One region of the Clostridium neonatale genome, then DNA from elsewhere that is predicted to be linked to it. Evidence: riboswitches for the same ligand, from Rfam matches in the RefSeq annotation. Region 1 holds a riboswitch; each other region holds the start of a gene.
The links. Region 1 has a riboswitch for lysine ahead of CNEONATNEC86_RS20760 (transporter substrate-binding domain-containing protein). Riboswitches for the same ligand answer to the same signal wherever they lie in the genome.
Positions count from the first base shown of each region.

Region 2: another riboswitch for lysine. It lies ahead of CNEONATNEC86_RS00400 (Na+/H+ antiporter NhaC family protein); the one in region 1 lies ahead of CNEONATNEC86_RS20760 (transporter substrate-binding domain-containing protein).
Region 3: another riboswitch for lysine. It lies ahead of dapA (4-hydroxy-tetrahydrodipicolinate synthase); the one in region 1 lies ahead of CNEONATNEC86_RS20760 (transporter substrate-binding domain-containing protein).

Region 1 is NZ_UICR01000003.1:563,632-571,790, reverse strand. It holds gene CNEONATNEC86_RS20775 (DUF2000 domain-containing protein) at 1-213, shown strand, start outside; gene CNEONATNEC86_RS20770 (hypothetical protein) at 581-787, shown strand; gene CNEONATNEC86_RS20765 (zinc-ribbon domain-containing protein) at 1,050-1,202, shown strand; lysine riboswitch at 1,570-1,753, shown strand; gene CNEONATNEC86_RS20760 (transporter substrate-binding domain-containing protein) at 1,899-2,717, shown strand; gene CNEONATNEC86_RS20755 (amino acid ABC transporter permease) at 2,783-3,559, shown strand; gene CNEONATNEC86_RS20750 (amino acid ABC transporter ATP-binding protein) at 3,572-4,309, shown strand; gene CNEONATNEC86_RS20745 (MATE family efflux transporter) at 4,623-5,984, shown strand; gene CNEONATNEC86_RS20740 (hypothetical protein) at 6,158-6,616, shown strand; gene CNEONATNEC86_RS20735 (biliverdin-producing heme oxygenase) at 6,824-7,450, opposite strand; gene CNEONATNEC86_RS20730 (hypothetical protein) at 7,724-8,159, shown strand, end outside.
Region 2 is NZ_UICR01000001.1:85,543-93,701, forward strand. It holds gene CNEONATNEC86_RS00385 (aminopeptidase P family protein) at 1-1,092, shown strand, start outside; gene CNEONATNEC86_RS00390 (phasin family protein) at 1,171-1,491, shown strand; gene CNEONATNEC86_RS00395 (ABC1 kinase family protein) at 1,638-3,236, shown strand; lysine riboswitch at 3,312-3,485, shown strand; gene CNEONATNEC86_RS00400 (Na+/H+ antiporter NhaC family protein) at 3,665-5,392, shown strand; gene CNEONATNEC86_RS00405 (BlaI/MecI/CopY family transcriptional regulator) at 5,570-5,950, shown strand; gene CNEONATNEC86_RS00410 (M56 family metallopeptidase) at 5,951-7,669, shown strand; gene CNEONATNEC86_RS00415 (aminopeptidase P family protein) at 7,825-8,159, shown strand, end outside.
Region 3 is NZ_UICR01000003.1:464,028-472,186, reverse strand. It holds rRNA gene CNEONATNEC86_RS20295 (23S ribosomal RNA) at 1-1,385, shown strand, start outside; rRNA gene rrf (5S ribosomal RNA) at 1,566-1,682, shown strand; gene CNEONATNEC86_RS20285 (HAD family hydrolase) at 1,718-2,434, opposite strand; gene CNEONATNEC86_RS20280 (TSUP family transporter) at 2,661-3,431, shown strand; lysine riboswitch at 3,516-3,683, shown strand; gene dapA (4-hydroxy-tetrahydrodipicolinate synthase) at 3,846-4,712, shown strand; gene CNEONATNEC86_RS20270 (SulP family inorganic anion transporter) at 4,919-6,571, shown strand; gene CNEONATNEC86_RS20265 (DUF1540 domain-containing protein) at 6,694-6,855, shown strand; gene CNEONATNEC86_RS20260 (phosphotransferase family protein) at 7,172-8,131, shown strand.

The DNA of each region.
Region 1 (8,159 bases):
AGAGCACTGAGAGAAGAGTTATATACTGATAATTATAAAGATGTTATTACTGTTGATTTTTCAGATGTTGCACAAAGCTGCAATGTTTATAGTGAATATTTGCAAAAAGCCTCAATGACGCCTGAATTAGAACACTCATATTTTGGGCTTGCTATCTGTGGCCATAAGAAAAAAGTCAATAAGCTAACAGGCAGCATGCCATTGTTACGATGATTGTATAAAATATAATACTATAATAATCGTAGGTATCAAAAAGACTTAATTCTATGTCAACATCAGAATATAGAAAATATATACAAAAAATAAATCATGTATAGAGTCTTTTGGTAAAGAAATTCTTGCATTTACTGTATTTATTTCTAAAGAGACATTTCCAGTTTAAAGTGCAGAAAGTGTAGTTTTAGGAAAACTTACATTTACCTCTGATATATAATAATTATTATCAGGTATAAGTATTTTAGCTACATCATTACCTTGTTTTTTTTATGTTTCAATTGCCTCATTAGCTTTATCTTCAGTAAATATTATATTTTCTTTTTTAGCTCTATCATTTCCTGTAGTTATTTGAATTGGAATTTGTGTGACGGAGCTGTCATTCTTTTCACTTACAACAGGTATGCTAGTTTGTTCATATTTTGAAGTATTGGATTTATGTTTTGATGAAGAAGAGCTAAAACTAATTGTAGCTTTTTTATTAAATCTTCCTGTAATAGCTTGGAATTTTTATTCATTAAAGTATCCAATTAATCTAATAAATGAATTTGCATCAGCATTAACTAATTTATAATTTTCATCTGTTCCTATTAGTTTATCATTGTCAGAATCAGAATTGGAAGATCTATACCATTCAAAGTGTATGGCGTCATTTAGGGTAATATCTCTATCAATTGTAAAAAATAATAAAAAAAGGTTGCAATTAAATAAATAATATGTTATTATAAATGAGTAGCAAATTTGCTAACAAAAAAAGTTTCATTTAGGTAAATAGTTTCTCGAGAATTAGAGATTATTATATCAATTTAGAATCTTTAATTTTAGGAGGAATATTTATGACAGATAAGACAATAACATGCAGAGATTGCGGAAGTGAATTCATATTTTCAGTAGGAGAACAAGAATTCTATAAAGAAAAAGGATTCGAAAATGAGCCTACAAGATGTCCATCTTGTAGAAGAGCTAAAAAAGAACAAAATAGAAGATAATTTTAGATTGTTATAGGTTGTAGTTTAGGCTACAACCTTTTTTGATATTCTATTATAATAAAAATGAATAATATATTAATTAAAAACCTCACTTATTAGCGATACGGAGAACTGTATCATAAGTGACAGACCAAAACTTGCTTTTTGTGGGGGGGAACTTATATAGCAGTGAAAGTAAATGTGAAATTTGCTGAAATTATATAATTAAAAATTAACAGAGAATCGTATTAAAAAGAATTAATTTATAAGTATAAATCTATAAACGAATTTTAATTTTTAATATTAATAAAAAAATTTTAAAAAGATTGACAAAAGCTAAATATATAGTTATCATTATGTCATAAAATTAAATATATGCCTCACTTTACTGTGAGGTAGAGGCGCAGAATCCAACAGTCTTTAGCAGAGCTAGAGAGAGCAATGAAGCTATGGAGAAGGGGATTTTGCCGAAGTTTGCAATATATCTCAGTGTTGCTTGCTGGGTCTGTAGTTAAGAGCTGCAGGACTGTCTTAATAAACTCCCCAGTTTATTAAGTTGTGCTATCTCAATTAGAAAGATGAGGGGATATTATATGAAATTTAAGCTAGGCCATATAGTAGTAGTTTTTATAAATTCATATAATATTATCTAAAATATTGAAGATAGTACCAGCCCTTTGGGTTGGTTTTTTTATTATAAAAAAGGAGAGGGTAAATATGAAAAAAAGATTATCAGCACTAATTTTAGCTGTGGTAACAGCAACAATGACATTAACAGGATGTGGGACAAAGGCTTCATCAGAAAATGTGTTTAGAGTAGGGATGGAAGCAGGATATGCACCTTTCAATTGGACTCAGCTGGATGATTCAAATGGTGCAGTAAAAATAGAAGGAAGTTCGGAATATGCTGGCGGATATGACGTAGAAATAGCAAAGAAAATAGCTGATTCATTAGGAAAAGAATTAGTTATAGTTAAAACTGAATGGGATGGATTAGTACCATCATTAACATCGGGAAAAATAGATGCTATTATTGCAGGTATGTCTCCAACAGAAGAACGTAAGGAAACAATAGATTTTTCAGATGTTTATTATAAGTCAGACCTAGTAATGCTAGTAAAAAATGGTGGAGCATATGATAATGCAACGACACTAAATGATTTTTCAGGAGCTAAAATAACAGCTCAATTAAATACTTTCCACTATTCAGTAATAGATCAAATACCATCAGTTAATAAACAACCAGCTATGGATAATTTCCCAGCTATGAGAGTTGCTTTAGAAAGCGGAGTTATAGATGGTTATGTCACAGAAAGACCAGAAGCCTTAAGTGCTCAAATGGCAAATGACAACTTTAAAATGATAGAATTTAAAGATGGTTTTGTTACATCAGAAGAAGATACAGCTATAGCAGTTGGTGTACAAAAGGGAAGTGAATTAAAAGATAAGATAAATGAAATTTTAAAAGGAATATCAGAAGAAGAAAGATTAGAAATAATGGATACGGCTATTAAAAATCAACCAGCGGCTCAATAGCTCAGGGTATAGATTATTATAAAAAGCCTAAATCCTATAATTAAATATTTTAAGGAGAGTTTTTTATGAGTCTAGAATGGATAATTAAGATACTGCAAAATAACTGGCCAATGCTTTTACGTGGGGCTGGAATGACATTATTAATTTCTATAATAGGAACATTAGTGGGAACGCTTATAGGTCTTATAGTGGGAGTTATAAGGACAATTCCTATTCCAGAAAAAGGAACTAAAAGAGTATTTCTAAAAATAATTAACTCAATTTTATCGATTTATATAGAGTTTTTCCGTGGAACTCCTATGATAGTGCAAGCTATGGTTATTTATTATGGATCTGCGGCAGCTTTTGGAATAGACATAGATAGAGTTTTAGCAGGACTATTTATAGTATCAGTAAATACAGGTGCATATATGTCTGAAATAGTAAGAGGTGGTATTGTTTCAATAGATAAGGGACAATTTGAAGCAGCGCAAGCAATAGGAATGAATCATTTTCAGACTATGATAAATGTAGTATTACCACAAGTTGTTAGAAATATTTTACCAGCAACAGGTAATGAGTTCGTAATAAATATAAAAGATACATCTGTATTAAATGTTATATCTGTATCAGAACTATATTTCCAAACTAAGACTATATCAGGAAATAATTTCAGATATTTTGAATCGTTCTTTATATCATGTATAATCTATTTCATTATGACATTTACAGTTACAAGAATATTAAGAGCAATAGAAAAGAAACTAGATGGACCAGAAAATTATATTATTGCAGGAAATCAAATGCAAGTTGAAACACCAGAAGATATAGCTAAAAAAGTTAATGGTAATGTGGTAGCTTAAGGAGGAATCGAAATGGAAAAAATAATTGAAATTAAACACTTAAGTAAATCCTTTGGAGACCATAAGGTTTTAAAAGATATAGATTTTTCAGTTAATAAGGGAGAAGTTGTTTGTATTATAGGATCTTCAGGATCTGGAAAATCAACATTATTAAGATGTGTAAATCTTTTAGAAAAACCAACAGGCGGGGAAATTATATATAATGGTGAAAATATATTAGATGATAAACATGATATATATAAATATAGAACTAAATTAGGAATGGTATTTCAGCAATTTAATTTATTTAACAACCACAATGTTTTAAGTAACTGTGTAGTTGGACAAATGAAGGTCTTAGGAAGAAGTAGAGAAGAAGCTGAAAAAGTTGCTATGAAGTATTTAGAGATTGTAGGTATGAGTAATTATATAAATGCTAAGCCAAAACAATTATCTGGTGGACAAAAACAAAGGGTAGCAATAGCAAGAGCATTATCTATGGAACCTGATGTAATATTATTTGATGAGCCAACATCTGCTTTAGATCCTGAAATGGTTGGAGAAGTATTAAAGGTAATGAAGGAACTTGCAGAAAGCGGACTTACTATGCTAGTTGTAACTCATGAAATGGAATTTGCAAGAGAAGTATCAGATAGAGTTGTATTTATGAATAATGGTATTATCGAAGAAGAAGGAGATCCAGAAGAGATTTTCAATAATCCTAAAAAAGAAAGAACAAGAGAATTCTTAAAACGTACTTTAAAAAACTAGGTTTATGCCTAGTTTTTTTGTATATAAACAATAGATTAAATGATGTTGAACATCAAAATTATTCTCTTACTGATGGATTTGCGCCTCATGGAGTCTAGCCTGTACTATTACAAAGGCATGGATTGATGAAGAGAAAAATTATATTTATATTTTTAGAAACAATGTTACAGTAAAATTGGTGATTTATACAAAAATATGTAACATTGTTTTTATATGTTCAAAATATATTGAATATAGATAGTATATAATATAAAGTTATAATTAAATTAGAAATTATATGGGGTTTAAATAAGCATAAATTGGAGGAAGATTGATGCACAAAGAAGTAGTAAAAAATATGACATCTGGTAATCCAACTAAATTAATTATTAGTTTTGCAATACCGCTACTATTGGGAAACATATTTCAGCAGCTTTATAATATGGTTGATACAGTTATTGTTGGAAGATTTATTGGAGTTAATGCATTAGCCGCTGTTGGTTCAACAGGTTCTATAAACTTCTTAGTATTAGGGTTTGTTTTAGGACTTACTCAAGGATTATCAATATTAGTGGCACAATATTATGGGGCAGATAATTATAAGAAAATTCGTAAATCCATAACAATGTCAGTATACCTATATGCCATAGTAGGAATTATAATAACTGTTATAAGTGTAATGTACTCCAGAGAGTTATTGGAGATATTAAGGACTCCAGATAATATTATTAACGATGCTGATTCTTATATTAGAATTATTTTTGCAGGAATAATGGTAAATATTGCTTTTAATTTTCTTTCAGGAATACTTAGAGCATTTGGTGATGGAAAAACACCATTGTATTCATTATTTATATCTTCAATAATTAACATAGTTTTAGATATTTATTTTATAGTAGTTTTAAAGATGGGGGTTAATGGGGCTGCGTATGCAACTGTGATTGCTCAACTTATTTCTTCTATATTCTGTTACTATAAAATTCATAAAATAAAAGAGATAAGAATACATAAAGAGGATTGGAAATTTAATGGATCACTATTTAAAAAGTCATTTATATTAGGAATACCTGTAGCACTTATGAATTCTGTTACGGCAGTAGGAGTCATGGTACTTCAAGTTGTTGTTAATGGATATGGTGCAGTTTATGTTGCGGGATATTCAGCAGGATCAAGGGTTATAGTTATTTTAGAGCAGGTAGGAAATACGTTTGGTTTTGCAATAGCAACATATGCTGGTCAGAATTTAGGGGCAAATAAGATTGATAGAATAAGGGAAGGCGTTAGAAATACAAATGTTATTTTAGGGGTAATAAACATTGCATTAGGAGTTTTAGTTGTATTATTTGGTAAAGAGCTATTAGCTTTAATTGTATCTGGTGGTGAAACAGAAGTTATTTCAATAGGATATCAGTATTTAGTTGTAACTTCACTTTTATTGTGGGTTTTAGGGTTATTATTTGTTTACCGTTCAACTCTTCAGGCCATAGGTGATACATTTATTCCAATGATATCTGGAATTGTAGAATTTGTAGCGAGAATTGGGGCAGTAATTATTCTATCATCTTTACTTGGATTTCTTGCTATACCAGCAGCAGAAGTTGCTGCATGGATTATGGCTACAATTATTTTAATGATTACATATTATTATAGAATCAGAAAATTTGAAGAAAATTATAAAAGTAAAGAGAGTTCTTAGGAACATATCGTTTCACCATAAAATTTACTTAAATAATAAATTGATACCAGTTTATTAAGTTCAATTTAATAATTTAATGAAGGATTGTGAGTAATATTGAACATAAAATAAGAACTAAATTTATAACAAATAATATTATAGAATAGGGAATGCTTTTAGGAGGTAGCTTTATAGTGGATTATAATTATTCTGATTATAATGAAGGAAATATAGATTTTGAGAGCATTACAGAATATGATAAAGAAGAATTATACTTATTAAACATTCAGCATTCAGCTGATATAATCATTATTTTATCAGATATTTTATCATATGTCTCAACTATTGAGAGCATCGAGTTAATTTATAATAAATATGATAAGAACACCAAAAGGGTACCTAATCCAGATATCCCAGCGGTTCAATCCATACAATTATTAATGTTAGCAAGAGTAGCATACACAGCAATTAGCTTTATAAGGTATCAACATTTATATGAAAGAAAGATTAATGGAGAGTTTGATTTTTCTCTTGAACCAAACGTAAATGCAAATATATCAAATATATTGAGAACCTTAGGAACATATTATGCATTAATAGCAGCTATAGGTATATACAATAGAGATATTAGTCAACCTATTATTGGAATATAGCATATTTGTGAATATATAAATATAAGAATATAAGAATATAGGAATATAAATATATATAAATACAAAAATATAGGAATTTATATATAAGATCGGGAGTATGTTAGCATTAATTAATCTAGTAATACCAACTTAAAACGGGATATTAAATTATACTATATAAGAAAATTCAATATCCCATCTAAATAGCATACCTTTAATTAATAAATGTTATTTTAATTTTGCTTCTAACTCATTGGATATTGCAATATTATAAATATAAGCATTAGATATTTCATTCATAAAATCTACTTTCATATCATCTGGTAGATTAATTTCCCCTAGCATATTATGGTATTTCATAACATATTCTTTGATGTCATTTATATCAGGAAATTGATAATAATTTAATCCTTCTTCGGGTATTTTATAGTTTTTAGTTAATATAGAAAGAAAAGTTCTTCCGCCAAATAAATCTGCTAAGAATCTTGTATACGCATATGGAATTATGAGTTCAGGTTTATATTTAGATATTTCTTCTATTCTTGCAACACATGCTTCTGTTGATGATAATGGCTTAAGGAAATTTAATCCATCTTTTAATAAAAAATCTAAATCTTTTCTCATGCGCTCAGAACGATATAATTCTTTTGTAACAAATGGTTTAATGATTTCATTATCTTTATTCTTATCTAATGCTTCTTCTATTGCCCTGTACATTCTTTCTAAATTATAGATATATTCAGCATATCCTTTTAATGTAGCAGTACCATCTAATATTTTTTTTATATATCCAGTATTTTCAGCTGCACTATGAAGTTGTGCAGTTTTTTCTCTAATACTCATCATAAATTTCATGTTAATTACCTCTTTTATTTGAAATTATTTCTTAATAATAATATAAATCTTATGATAATAATTATCAAGTACTAAATTATATTTATTTAATGTGAAGTATCATTAAAATACTAAGAAATACTAGTGTTTTCTTTATAATTCACTATATATCACAAAATATTAAAATATTTTATAATTATGTATGTAATTTAATGATATATATTTTTGTGGAATCTTTTAGAGTTTATTTCAAATACTAATTTTATTGATTACTTAATATATAAAGAGGTAAATATGAAAAAAACATTATATGATTATAAGGATATAATAAGAAGCGTTCCATTAAAAGATAAGTACACAAAACAAGAATTATTAATAAAAGATTTTTTAATTGAAAAATATGATGATATTGAGATATATTATTCACCACATAATGAATATTTGAATGTAATAGCTAAGATATTTATAATTGGAATAACACCAGGATTTCAACAAATGAGTACAGCTATAGCAACTGCAAGAAAAGAAATTGAAATTAGTGATAATATCGAAGAGATTCAGTATAAGTGTAAAGCTAATGCGAGATTTAGTGGTGCTTTACGAAAGAATATAATAAGTATGCTTGATGATATAAAGCTTAATGAAGCGCTGAACTTAAATAGCTGCGCTGAGCTGTTTGAAGAAAAAGATTATTTATTACATACAGTATCTTTAATTCCTTATCCTGTTT
Region 2 (8,159 bases), on a different contig from region 1:
GTAGAGCCACATCATATAGTTGTGTTATCTAAAATAAAAGGAAAAGTAACAGAAAAGTTATTTTTAAAGGAAATAAACTTGGATGAAGAAATGTGGAATGGAAAAACATTAAGAGATACAGAAGGAAAAGATATTTCGGGAATTAAAGAAGTAGTCTATATGAATGACTTTTATTCATATTTGAATTCACAAATTAAAGGTACAGAGCAAATTAATTTATACTTAGATTTAGATAAGGAAAATATAGAAGAAGATGATTCGGAAGCATTAAAATTTTCAAAAGAAATGAGAAATAAATATCCTCAAATAGTTATAAAGAATTTTTCAAATAAAATTATTCCTTTAAGAATGATAAAAAGTGATGAAGAAATAAATGAAATGAAAAAAGCAATTGAAATAACTATAAGAGGAGTTAAATCTCTTATGAATAATGCTAAGCCTGGTCTTAAAGAATATGAGCTTGAAGCTTATTTTGATTTTGAATGTAAAAGAAGTGGAGCAAAAGATTTTGCATTTTCAACTATAGCAGCAGCTGGAAAAAATGCTACTATACTTCATTATGTATCTAATGATAGTGAGATAAAGGAAAATGATTTAATATTATTTGATTTAGGGGCACAATGGAATTTATACAATGCAGATATTACGAGGACATTCCCTGCAAATGGTAAGTTTACTGACAGGCAAAGAGAAGTTTATGAAGCAGTTTTAAGAGTGAACAAAGCTGTAATAGAAAAAATAAAGCCAGGGGTTGTTTATAAAGAATTAAATGCATGGTCTAAAGATTTAATTGCAGAAGAGTGTATTAAGCTTGGAATAATTAAAGAAAAAGAAGAAGTAAGCAAATATTATTGGCATAGCATTGGACATAATTTAGGATTAGACACTCATGATTTAGAACCTCAAGGAAGAGAATTTGTATTTGAAAAAGGAATGGTATTTACAGTTGAACCTGGAATTTATATTTCAGAAGAAGGGATTGGAATTAGAATAGAAGATGATGTTTTAGTAACTGAAGATGGATGTGAAGTTTTAACTAAGGACATGATAAAAGAAGTAAAAGACATAGAAGAATTTATGAAGAATAGATAATCTTTAAAAATTTGAATATAAATAATTATAAACCAGAATAATATATTTAAGTTATATTGTAGTTAGGAGATGATTTATATGTTAGAAGAAATGAAAAAATTATGTCTGGCAGCTGTTGGTGCAGCAGCAATTACCTATGATAAAACAATTGATATTATAAATGATTTGGTTGAAAAAGGAAAAATAACAGTAGAGGAAGGAAAAGAATTATCAGAAGAACTAAAGAAAAATATTACTACTAAGGCAGAAGTAGCAAAAAATAAAGCAATTGATATGAAGCCATTAACAAAAGATAGCGTTCAAGATGTCTTGGAAAATTTAAACTTAGCTACTAAAAGTGATATAGAGAGCTTAAAAATTAGAATTAATGAACTTGAAGAAAAAATTAATAATAAGTAAAAGAGAAACAGAAGGTGTAAGTTTTATATGAATTTTACATCTTCTGTTTATATAAAATTAGTATATACTTTTTAAAAGTGAAGATTTTAATTAATAATTTATATGTTGCCTTTGAATGGGTTATTATTTGAAAGAGGATATTATTTATGAAAGAAAAGCCATCAAGTAGATTTAGAGAAATAATAATGGTATTTGCTAAATATGGATTTGGATATATTTTCGATAGAAAAGATGAAGAACAAAAAAAATCTCCTGCTAATTTAAGAAAAGCTTTTGAAGATTTAGGTCCAACATTTATTAAGATAGGTCAAATATTAAGCACCAGACCAGATTTATTGCCAAAAGAATACATAGATGAGTTAGTTAAGTTACAAGATTCAGCGATAGTGGAAAATTTTGACGATATGAAGTTAGTTTTTGAAAAATCACTGAACACAACTATAGATGAAAGTTTTCAATATCTTAATAGGGCTCCAATAGCATCAGCATCTATAGCACAAGTATATGAAGGAATATTAAAAGATGGCAGAGAGGTCGTTTTAAAAATTCAAAGGCCTAAAATATATGAAAAAATAATAAAAGATATTGCTATTCTGATGAAGATATTGAAGATTGCTGAAGGAAGAATAAATATACCTATAATTGATCCTATAGAAGCGCTGGAAGAAATAAAATTCACAACAATTCAAGAACTTGATTTTATATCAGAAGCTGGTAATATAGAGAAATTTAGCGAGTTAAATAAAAATACTGCACCTATTTATGCACCTTATGTAGTTAGAGAGTTGTTAAGTGATAAGGTTTTAGTATTAGAAAATATTGATGGTATAAAAATAAATGATATAAAAGAGCTTGAGCAGAATGGATATGATATAAATGATATTGCTGATAAATTGACATTAGCATTCTGTAAACATATATTTGAAGATGGCTTTTTTCATGGAGATCCACATCCCGGAAATTTATTGATTTCAGAAGGGAAAATATGTTTTATAGATTTTGGCATAGTAGGACAACTAAGTGATAACATGAAAAAATGGCTTAATATAGCTACTCATGATAAAGAAAAACTGGTTAACTGCATTTTAGCAATAGCTATAAAGAAAGGAAAGGTCAATAAAGTAGATATATACGATTCAGTTTCATATATTTTCGATGTTTATTTAGAAACATCTATAAAAAATATAAAAATATCAGAACTTGTTCAAGAAATATGGAATATTACAAGGGAAAATAATATACAGTTACCTAGAGAATTGGTTTCCTTGACAAGGAGCTTAATTTTGTTAGAAGGAGTAATTGCTTATCTTGACCCAGATCGAGAAATAGTAAATGTAATTGCTAATTTTATGAAATCAAATAATAGAACTACGATTTTAAGATGTTTAGAGAAAGAAGAATTAATAATTTCACTATATTGTTTTACAAGAGATTCTATGAAAATTCCTACAAAGACTGTAGAGGTTTTGAATAAATTATCAGATGGAAAGCTTACACTAGATATACGAATTAATGAGATAGATGAAATAATTAAGCAAGCTAATAAAATGGTAAATAGATTAACAGAAGGTGTTGTTATTGCTGCGTTAATATTATCTTCATCATTAATTATCAGTAATGATGTTAAGCCTTTATATAGAGGAATATCAATAATAGGGATTGGTGGATACGCAATTGCTTTTATGTTAGCTATAAAAGTTCTAATATCTATGAGCAGAGCAAATGAATGTCGAAAGAAGAAATAAAACTAACAATAAAATCAAAAAATATTGAAATAAAATTAAAAATAAGGTATTCTATATCATATAAAAGTGAATAAAGTAAGAGATAGAGGCGCAATATTTAATAGTAATATTATGGAGCTAAGCACTTTGAAGTAATATGAAAGGAAATATTGCCGAAGTCTATAACTAATGCTTTAAGGTTATAGAGCTGGGGTTGCATAGAATATATGCAAAACTGTCACAAGTACTTTGTGGTGAGCTATCATTCGTGGTTATGTAAAACATATTATGTTTTTAAAGACCTTGGGTGTTATCTCAAGGTCTTATTTTTTTGATTAAGAATTTATTTTAAATTTAGAAAATAAATTTCTTAGAGCCATAATTGTATTTTATAAGTTAATTACTTAATTTCTATCTTTAAATTTATCACAATAAAGATTAGGAGGATCATTAACATGAAAAATTCAAGAAGCTACCGTGTGTTTTTATTGACATTAATTATGTTAATAATGGCATCGACAGCAGTTTTTGCAGCTGACGTTGCAGAGGTTAATGCAGAAAAATTTGGACTTTGGACTATACTTCCACCAATTATAGCAATCGCATTAGCATTTATAACAAAAAATGTTGTAATATCACTATTTATAGGAACTCTATCAGGATGTTTTTTATTACAGATTATAGGAAGTAATCCATTTATGGCTATTATTCAAGCATTTTTAGATTTTGTACAAAGAGCATTAAACTCATTAGCAGATCCATGGAATGCAGGTATTGTTCTTCAAGTTATGGTAATTGGAGGAGTTATAAGCTTAGTCAGTAAAATGGGCGGAGCAAAAGCAATTGCAGAGTCTCTTGCTAAAAAGGCAAAAACTCCAAGAAGTGCTCAATTAATAACATGGTTCTTGGGAGTATTGGTATTCTTTGATGATTATGCAAATTCATTAATTGTCGGACCAATAATGAAGCCGGTAGCAGATAAGATGAAAATTTCAAGAGAAAGATTATCTTTTATAATTGATGCTACAGCAGCACCAATTGCAGGAATTATGATTGTATCTACATGGATTGGGTTAGAAGTTGGATTAATAAAAGATGGTTTCACATTAATAGGTCAGGAAGTAGATGCATTTGGAGTATTTTTAAGTACGATTCCATATAGATTCTATAACATATTAATTTTAATTTTTGTTGTTGCTACATCACTTTTATTAAGAGATTTTGGTCCCATGAGAAAAGCGGAAATAAATGCAAGAAAAGGATACATATCAGATGCAAGTAAAGAAATTACTCTTGATAAAGATGTAGAAGATGAAATGGCACCTAAAGAAGGTGTTAAACTAAGCGTATGGAATGCAATTATTCCAATTGGAGCGTTAATGATATCAGCTCTGATAAGTTTTTATTATAGTGGATATACTGCAATTATGGGTGGTGAAGATGTTGTACTTCAAAATTTAATGACAACATCACCAGCTTCATTTACAGCTATAAGAGAAGCTTTTAGTGCATCAGATGCATCGGTAGCATTATTCCAATCAGCATTATTTGCATCTATTGTTGCCATATTTATGGCTGTATGTAAAAAAATATTTACATTCTCAGAAGCAGTAGAAGTCTGGATAGATGGAATGAAAGGATTAATCATAACAGGAGTTATATTAATACTTGCATGGTCATTAAGTTCAGTGATAAAAGAGTTAGGAACTGCAGCATATTTAGTTAAATTGCTTTCAAGTTCAATACCTCAATTTTTATTACCAAGTATAATATTCATTTTAGGAGCAGTTATATCATTTGCAACAGGTACAGCATATGGGACTATGGGAATATTAATGCCACTTGCGATCCCTCTTTCATACTCAATATCGCCTGAAATGGGATACGTTATAGTAGGTACGAGTGCTGTTTTAACTGGAGCTATTTTTGGGGATCACTGTTCTCCAATTTCAGATACGACAATTATGTCATCAATGGGAGCAGGATGTGATCATATTAGTCATGTTAGAACTCAAATGCCATATGCGTTATCTGTAGCAGCAATTACAATACTATTTGGATATATTCCAGTAGGATTAGGACTTTCTATATGGCTTGTATTACCATTAGCAACAGCTGCGATATTTGCACTAGTTTATTTCGTAGGTAAGCCAGTTGATAATGTAGAAGTGATTTAAGAATAAGCTATAAATTATATTAAAAACTACCACAGAATGATTTAAAAAGTTATTCTGTGGTAGTTTTTTTACTTAAATATTAATTAAAAAAGATAAGAATAACATATTGACATTTATAGGCTACAGGTGTAACCTATAAGCAGGGTTACACCTGTAGCTTAGAAAGGAAGTGCGGAATTGGAAAAAGAGTACTCTATAAGTGAATCAGAATGGGAAGTTATGAAAGTGTTATGGAAAAATCCTAATAGTACAATGAGTTTTATAGTAGAGCAATTAGAAGGAAGAGGCTGGAGTTATTCAACTATAAAAACATTGGTTAAGAGACTGACGGATAAAGAATTTGTAGTAGCAGATAAGAGTCAAGGGAAAAATTTTTTATATAAATGTGCAGTAAAAGAACAAGAATGTAAAATTAATGAAACTAAAAATTTTTTAGCAAAAGTATTTGATAATTCGTTATCTATGTTTGTATCTACATTAGTAAAAGAAAGTAATTTATCCAAAAAGGAAGAAGAAGAATTAATGAATATAATAAATAAAATGGAAGAAGATGATTAGATGTTTATGCTATTAAATATAGCGATTATTACTACAATAATGACAGCTTGCATTTTATTAATAAAAACTATATTTAAGCATAAAATGTCAGCTAAAGCCCATTATTATATATGGTTAATTTTAATTGCTAGGCTGATTCTAATACCTATTATGCCAGATTTTATAGGGAATATTAATAGAATAGAAAATCAAGCTAGTCATATTGAAGGCATAGAAAATATTAAATCTAATTCTAATACAACAAATATAATAATAAATTCAAAGAATATAGGAAAGATTTCAATCGTAAAAAAGGACATAGTAGCAAACAGTAAAAAGATTATAGTGATAATATGGAAAATAGGTTTTACCATTATGATGGGTTATATTATTTTTATATTAAACTATTTTTATATTAAATTTGGAAGAATTCCAATATGTGAAGATAAAAAGATTCAAGATATTTTAGAAAAGTGTAAGCAACGAGTTGGAATAAAGTGCTCAGTAAATATAAAAATATATGATGGAAATTCAATGATTACAGGTGTAATATCACCAACTATATTTTTAAATAAAGGTTATGATGAGAAAGAGTTGGAGAAAGTTTTAATCCACGAATTGTATCACCTAAAAAATAAAGATACAATGATTAATTTATTTGCATTAATATTTTTAAGTATTAATTGGTATAATCCAATAGTTTGGATTGGATTTTTTACATTTAAAAGAGATACAGAGATATTATGTGATGAGCGGGTAATTAATTTAATAAAAGATAAAAAAGAATATGCAACATTACTTATGAAATCAATAAATAATGAATACCACTTTAATTCCATAAGCTTATGCATTCAAAGTGGAAAGAGTGAAATTAAAGAAAGGATTGTTTTTATGTCAAATTCTAAAAAGATCAGAAAATTATATAAAGTTTTAATAATGACAACTGTTTTGATTAGCTGTGGAGGAAGTATGATTGTGCCAAGGGTTCAAGCATCTACTATAGAAAATAAATCATCTGTTTTAATTAATGAAGATAAATCTTTAGAAGACTACTATAATATAGTTAGTAATTTTACAAATTCAATTAAGTTTAACAAAGATAATCAAACATTATCATTTACAGTTCCAAAGACAAAGCCAGAAGGATATAAATGGTTTGTTCATATTGATGGACACGAACAAAGAAAGGATGGTCCAGTAACTTTTCATATATTTGAAGATGAAAGTTATAATTATGAGTGGAAAGACGGAAAATCATATTCATATACTTTCAAAGAATATCCATTAATACAAAGTAGTTTTGAAGTTGGACTATTAAAAAGTGATAATTCAGGAGAAATTAAAGGAGATACTATAGTAAGCATAGATAAGGAAGGAAGAACAGTTCAAAATAAAGCAGCTGTATCTGAGGCTGTTTATGGGCTTGTAGGAACAATAGCATATAATTCACAAAACAAAAATATGAATTTTACACTACCAGAAAAAATTCCAGAAGGATATAAATGGTTCATTCATATAAGTGGACATGAACAAAGGAAGGATGGCCCTGTGGTTTTCCATGCATTTGAAGATGAGACTTATAATTATAAATGGGAAAATGGAAAGACATATAATTATGAATTTAAAGAAAATCCTATGATAAATACAAGTTTTGAAATTGGACTTATGAATGTAAAATCACAAAAAATTGAAAATGAAATTAATGTTGTACTAAATAGTGATGGAACACTGACTTATTAAAATTATTCTTATGAAATAGAATTAAAAATCTATTTCATAAGAATTTTTTAATTTATAAGTATAATTTTAAAATTCTGGATGCTTAATTATCTAAATGAGTGATATAATTTGACTTATAATAGAAATTTGAAGTTTTTAGAAAGAGGTAATAATCAATGAGAGTAAGTGAAAGAATAGAAAAACTAAGAAAGATAATGAAAAGAGAAAATATAGATTATTATATAGTGCCAAGTGCAGATTTTCACCAAAGTGAATATGTTTCTGAATGTTTTAAATCAAGAGCATATATTACAGGATTTACAGGGTCTGCTGGAACTGCATTAATTGGAATGGATAAAGCAATATTGTGGACAGATGGAAGATACTTTATTCAAGCAGAACAACAATTAGCAGGTTTAGGAATAGAACTCTATAAAATGAGAATACCAGGATGGCCAAGCTTAGAAGAATATTTAAGTACAAATATGAAAGAAGGAGAATGTCTTGGATT
Region 3 (8,159 bases), 100 kb from region 1:
AGAGTAGGCAAATCCGCTCTAACAATTCTGAGGCGTTATAGGGAAGGTTCTACGGAACCGAAGTATCTGATTCCATGCTTCCAAGAAAAGCATCTAGGGAGAGAAGTAGTGCCCGTACCGCAAACCGACACAGGTAGATGAGGAGAGAATCCTAAGGCCGACGGAAGAATTGCAGTTAAGGAACTAGGCAAATTGACCCCGTAACTTCGGGAGAAGGGGTGCCTACGAAAGTAGGCCGCAGAGAATAGGCACAAGCAACTGTTTAACAAAAACACAGGTCTCTGCTAAAGCGTAAGCTGATGTATAGGGGCTGACGCCTGCCCGGTGCTGGAAGGTTAAGGGGAACACTTAGCGCAAGCGAAGGTGTGAACTTAAGCCCCAGTAAACGGCGGCCGTAACTATAACGGTCCTAAGGTAGCGAAATTCCTTGTCAGGTAAGTTCTGACCCGCACGAATGGCGTAATGACTTGTGCACTGTCTCAACTGCAAATCCGGCGAAGTTGTAGTGCGAGTGAAGATGCTCGCTACCCGCGATTGGACGGAAAGACCCCGTAGAGCTTTACTGTAGCTTAGCATTGAATTTCGGTATTGTCTGTACAGGATAGGTGGGAGACTGGGAAATCAGGGCGTCAGCCTTGATGGAGTCGTTGTTGGGATACCACCCTGATAGTATTGAAATTCTAACTGGATGCCATGAAACTGGTGACAGGACATTGTTAGGTGGGCAGTTTGACTGGGGCGGTCGCCTCCTAAAATGTAACGGAGGCGCCCAAAGGTTCCCTCAGAACGGTCGGAAATCGTTCGAAGAGTGTAAAGGCAGAAGGGAGCCTGACTGCGAGACCTACAAGTCGAGCAGGGACGAAAGTCGGGCTTAGTGATCCGGTGGTACCTCGTGGGAGGGCCATCGCTCAACGGATAAAAGCTACCTCGGGGATAACAGGCTGATCTCCCCCAAGAGTTCACATCGACGGGGAGGTTTGGCACCTCGATGTCGGCTCGTCGCATCCTGGGGCTGAAGTAGGTCCCAAGGGTTGGGCTGTTCGCCCATTAAAGCGGCACGCGAGCTGGGTTCAGAACGTCGTGAGACAGTTCGGTCCCTATCCGTCGCGGGCGTAGGAAATTTGAGAGGAGCTGTCCTTAGTACGAGAGGACCGGGATGGACTGACCTATGGTGTACCAGTTGTTTCGCCAGAAGCATTGCTGGGTAGCTAAGTCGGGAAGGGATAAACGCTGAAAGCATCTAAGTGTGAAGCCCACCTCAAGATGAGATTTCCCATAGCATAAGCTAGTAAGACCCCTTGAAGACTACAAGGTTGATAGGTCAGAGGTGTAAGTGCGGTAACGTATTTAGCTGACTGATACTAATAGGTCGAGGGCTTGACCAATATTAAGTTGTAATACATTAGGTACTATGTGCAATTTTGAAAGAACATGATTCTTTCAAAAAAAGATTTGTGAAATCAGGATTTTGACTTTGAAATTAGTTTCTTTTAAAGGAAACTCCATCAGCTGAAGCTGAGGAGTGCTAAATTTCAACGAAATCAAAGATTTCGGAAATTTATGCATCTAGTGATGATGGCATAGAGGTAACACTCCTTCCCATTCCGAACAGGAAAGTTAAGGTCTATAGCGCCGATGGTACTGCATGGGAGACTGTGTGGGAGAGTAGGACGTTGCTAGGTAAGTTTAAGAGATAGTTAGAAATAACTATCTCTTTTTAGTTTATAATAAGCGATGATATTTGATTAACATCTCCATTCATAACTTTATATGTAGGATTAAATTCGTGCTTTATTTCAGGAGATAAATTTGAATGTATATATAATGTATCTAATCCAACTGACTGAGCACCTTTTATATCACAAATAGGATCATTTCCAATCATTATAGATTTTTTTATATCTAAATTAAGGTCACTAATTAATTGCTCAAAAAATTTTGAATCAGGTTTGCAAATATAATAATCAGATGAAAAATAGATTTTATCAAAATATTTTTCTATATCTAAAATTCTCATTTCATACAGAGTGAATACTTGTTGAGCATTTGATAATAGATAAATATTTTTTTCTTTTCTTTTTAGTAATTCTAATAGTTCTATTACCCCATTATAAAGTTTTAAATATTTTATTGAAAGAGTTCTAAACAGATGTGCTGTTGATTTAACTAAATCTTCAGATGGTTTAACTTCTTTTTCTTCATAAAGAATTTTAAATATATTTTCTAATGGGAAATCTGGATATTTAGTATGAGATAAAGATTTCTGTTTTTCTTTAAATTTATTAAGATATGATGCTTTTAATTCATCAGAAGAATATATAGCACCATTAAATGAATAAAACAATGAAAGTTTACTCCAAAGAATTTTAGATTTTTTATTAGTATGTATATCTACCAATGTTCCATAAAGGTCAAATATATAATTAGTATACATGAATAAATCCTTCTTTCTTGTTATAGATTGCACTATAAATTTATATAATATAAATCTTTATAATAAAAATAAAGATAACATATAAATTATTCTATATATAAGTTGATAAATCCTTGTTTAAGAATACTTTTTGGAAATATTCACATATGAAATTGTTATATATTATTTGACATGAAATCAGAATATATCTAAAATATAAGCATTGGACATAAATAGGGGGAATTATATGGAATCATATATAACAATGCTAATTATAGTGTGCCCACTAGTATTTTTAGCAGGATTTGTTGATGCAGTTGCTGGCGGTGGTGGATTAATATCACTTCCAGCATATATTTTTGCTGGTGTGCCTATATATGTGGCTTATGGAACTAATAAATTTGCTAATAGTATAGGAACTGCTGTAGCGACTAGTAAATTTTTCAAAAGTGGAAATATAAAATTAAAACTAGCTATATTATCAGCTATTGGTGCAATAATAGGATCTTGGCTTGGAGCAAAATTAGTTTTGATATTAGATGAAAAGTACTTACATTATTGTTTAATGATCATATTGCCAATTGTAGCAGTATTTTTATTATTTAATAGAAGTTTCGGTTCAGTAGAAGAAGAAAAAGAAATTAAAAAAAAAGATATGTATTTTATGTCTTTAATAATTGGATTTATAATAGGAGGCTATGATGGCTTTTTTGGACCAGGTACAGGAACATTTTTAGTACTAGCTTTCACCTCATTATTAGGATTTAATTTAATTACGGCATCAGGAAATGCTAAGGTAGTTAACCTTGCATCTAATATAGGAGCTTTAATAGCCTACATATTAGGCTCTAAAGTGTCATTTGCCATAGGAATACCAGCAGCAGTATGTTCAGTAGCAGGAAATTATATAGGAGCTCATTTAGCAGTTAAAAATGGAGCGAAATTCATTAAACCAATTATTTTATTAGTGGTAGGAATGTTATTTATAAAAGTTCTTTTAGGATTTTTTGATTTATAAATTTTATAATTATTTAGATAAATTAAAAAATATTTACATATTATTAATATAGTGCTATAATTATTAGTAATTTAATTAGGAAAAGCCTAAGGTAGAGGTGCTGTAAGCAATAAGTACTTATTATGAGCTGGCAAGCTATGATTAATTTAGGAAAGGTGCTATGGCCGAAGGAAGAAATTATGCAAAGATTTGTTTCTGGGTATACATAGAATATATGTATAACTGTCACGAAAGTGGAGAGCTACAGAGGTTTGATGAAACTATTTATTATAATTACATTTATTCATATATGAATATTTCAAAAGATTTCAAAAATAGTTTCGTCTTAGCTTTAGTGATTAACTCTACCCGTCTGGTTTTATATCAGACGGGTTTTCCTATTTAATTACAAAATTAAAAGGAGTGTATTAAAAAATGAAGATTCAAGGTGTAATTGTACCATTAGTAACGCCATTTAAAGATGGAAAGTTAGATGTTAAATCATATGAAAATATGATTAATCATTATATAGATCAAGGAGTAAATGGGTTTATGCCTCTTGCAACAACAGGAGAATCACCAACATTATCATCATGTGAGTATGAGGAAATAGTAGAGAAAACAATTGAAGTAAATAATAAAAGAGTTCCTATATATATTGGACTTGGAGGTAATAATACTAGTGAATTAGTAAAGAAAGTGAAGACAATAGAAAGATATGATATTGATGGGATACTTTCTGTTACACCTTACTATTCAAAACCGAGTCAAAAAGGAATATTTGAGCATTTTAAAAGCTTATCTGAAGCTACAAGATTAGATATAGTTGTATACAATATTCCATATAGAACAGGTGTAAATATAGAAAATGAAACAATATATAAGCTAGCTGATTTAAATAATATAATTGGAATAAAGGACTGTTGTGCTAACTTGAAGCAAACTACAGATTTACTTTTAAACCCACCAAAAGATTTTTCCATATTAACTGGAGATGATGGATTATTTTATAATACACTCTTACTTGGAGGTCATGGGGGAATAATGGCATCTGCACATTTAAGAACTGCTGATTTTATAAAAGTATATAATCTTGTAAAATCTAATAACCATGTGGATGCGTTAAAAGTATGGAAAGAACTATATGAATTTATTCCCCTTTTATTTAAAGAGCCGAATCCTTCTCCTATTAAGTTTTGTTTAAAGAAAAAAGGATTAATTGAGTCTGATGAAGTTAGATTACCATTAACAGCAATAAGTGATGAATTGAAAGAAGAATTGAATATAATATTAAGCAAATAATAAAATATGAACTATATATGAAACTGATATTATTAAATAATTTAATAACATCAGTTTTTATTAAATTATTAAGAGATTTTGTGAGAAAACGTTGTAGATTTTAATAGATATTAGAATGATAAACATTACTTTGAAGCAATTTTTTGACTGACTATGTAAAAAAGAGTAATATTATAGGGTACAAATTTAAAGGATGTGATAAAACAATGATGCCAAAACTCTTTACAATGTTCAAAAACAAAGAGATCACTAAGAATCAGGTGGCAAAAGATATAATAGCGGGAATTATTGTGGCTGTTATAGCATTACCACTATCAATAGCACTTGCTATATCATCTGGTGTTTCACCAGAAAAAGGTCTTATAACAGCAATTTTTGCTGGATTTCTAATTTCTTTTCTTGGGGGAAGTAAAGTTCAAATTGGAGGTCCAACAGCTGCATTTGTTACTATAATATATTCAATAATTGCAGAACATGGATTAGACGGATTAATTACAGCTGTAATTATGGCAGGAATTATATTAGTTATTATGGGTTTATTAAGATTTGGTTCTCTTATTAGGTATGTACCTAAAACTATAACAGTTGGATTTACTGCTGGCATAGCCGTTACACTTTTCTCAGGCCAGCTTAAAGATTTGCTAGGATTACAAATAGATAATGTACCAGCAGAATTTATTCCAAAATGGGAAAGCTATTTTGCAAATATGAATACATTAAATATATATTCATTAGCAATTGGAATAGGTTGTATAATAATAATTGCACTTTGGCCAAAGGTAAATAAGGTAATACCAGGATCAATGATTGCCCTTATAGTATCTACCCTTTTAGTACAAGTTTTACATTTGCCAGTAGATACAATAGGTAGCAGATTTACTGAAATATCATCGGCTATACCAATTCCAGCATTACCTTCATTCAGTATAGCTACTATAAATAAACTATTTGCACCAGCAATAACAATTGCAATATTAGGGGCATTAGAATCATTATTATCAGCAGTTGTGGCTGATGAAATGATAGATGATACACATGATTCAAATATGGAATTAGTAGCGCAAGGGATTGCCAATATTACTTCAGGATTATTTGGAGGAATACCAGCGACAGGAGCAATAGCTAGAACAGCTGCAAATATAAAATCTGGTGGTAAAAGTCCAATATCAGGCATGGTTCATGCAATAACGTTACTATTTACAATGTTATTACTAATGCCTCTTGCAAAAATGATACCAATGACAACACTTTCAGCAATATTAATAGTAGTTGCTTACAATATGAGTGGTTGGAGAATATTTAAAGAACTGTTACGTGCACCTAAGAGTGATATAATAGTTCTATTAGTTACGTTTGGATGTACAGTAATCTTTGATTTAGTTGTTGCTATTGGTTTTGGAATGATAATGACAATGGCGCTATTTATGAAGAGAGTTACAGATACAACAGAGATAAGAGATTTAGTATATGAAAAAGTATTCGAGGGCGATATAACAGAAATGCTTGAAGATGCAGCAGGGAAAATAAATATTTATCAAGTAAATGGACCAATATTTTTTGGTGTTGTTCAGGACTTTATACATAAAACTAAAGAATTAAATCAATCAATGGAAGTATTGATTTTAGATATGAGACATACTCATGCTATAGATGCATCAGCAGTAGATGCTATAAATAAGTTGCTTGCCCAATGTTCAAAACTGAATATAAAACTATATCTTACACATGTAAATGAACAGCCGGTTAGAGTTTTGAAAAGAATGGGCTTTACAGATAGGTTGGGCGAAGAAAATATATATGAAACCAAAACTAAAGCTATAGTAGATGCGTATGAATATGTGCAAAAATTAATAGCTTAGTTAAATAAATAGAAGTAAATCAAAAAAGTAAATGATATTAATTATCAATAAATAAGACAAGTATATTTTTTTTGATAGTGCAGATAATATTACTGACTAAGTTGTCAGAAGGAGTGATTTTAATGTCAGTAAATGAATGTATTAAATGCACAGTAAACAATTGTAAGCACCATGCACAACAAAAGGATTATTGTACCCTAGAAGTAATTCAAGTAGGTACACATGAATCTGATCCAACACAAAAAGCATGTACAGATTGTGATTCATTTGAATTAAAATTCTAATAGAAATTAGAGCTAATAAAAATATCTCAAGCTAAAATACATAGCTTGAGATATTTTTTTCTTTTAGAAAATTATATTATGTTTATATCCACTATGCTTGGTAGAAACTTGGTCTGCATGCAATTGGCTGAGTAAGATTGAATAGCAAAATATAAATTTTAGTTGTCACTTATATTTATGGTAAAATATTTAAAGGTCATAGTTAATATAGTTATATATAACAGGAGAAATATATAAGAATATTAGAAGAAATATATATATAAATAGCTACATACAAGAATACAAGAATATAAGAATACTTTAGGATGTGATTTGCTTGGAGCATAATTGGGAAAGAACAATGCCCTATTTAAATTTAAATTTGGAACAAATAAAAATATTATTTAGAGGAATATTAAAGGCAGAAGATATTAAATATATTTCAAGAATGGATGAAGGTTGTAGGACTACTAATTATAAAATAGATACTAAAAATAAAGGGAGCTTTATATTAAAAATATTTTTTGATAATAATGAAAGCTATAAAAGAGAAATTAAATTATTTAATAAATTAAGAAACGAAATTAAAGTGCCAGAAATATATAGACTTGATAATCATGAGATAATTGAAAATAGAGAATTTGTAATATATAGAAGATTAGATGGACAAAGTCTTAGCAGTTATATTAGAGAAGGGAATATAATAGAAGAAAATTTTGTACGACAAGTTGCAAATACTATGGTAATTATACATAAAAATAAATATGATAAAGTGGGATTTTTAGATGATAATTTACAAATAAAATCTTTGACTCCACCATTAAGCGAATGGTACAGGATGTTTATGGGAAAAAATGCTCAAATAAGATTGGGAGAAAAAATAAAAAATCAGATTTATAAGATAGTAGATGAGAATGAACATATATTAAAAGCATTAGATAATGATCCTAGAATGGTTCATGGAGATTTTCAAGGAACAAATATACTTATTGATAATGAAGGAAATTTATCAGGTGTATTGGATTGGGAATTTTGTATGGCAGGTCATCCTTTAGCTGACATAGGACAATTCTTTAGATATGATGAGTACTTTAATAATGATTTAATAAATGCATTTGAAGATGAATATAAAAAGCAATCAAATTATATTTTGATAGATGATTGGTATAAAATAAGTAAAATTAGAGATATAACGAATCTACTTCAACTCATAGATAAGGACGAAGATATGCCTAATAAATACTTTGATATTAGAGAAAAAATGAAAAAAATTTTAGAATTTTATAAAAAAAATTGATTGTCGAAATAAGATATTGTTTAATTTG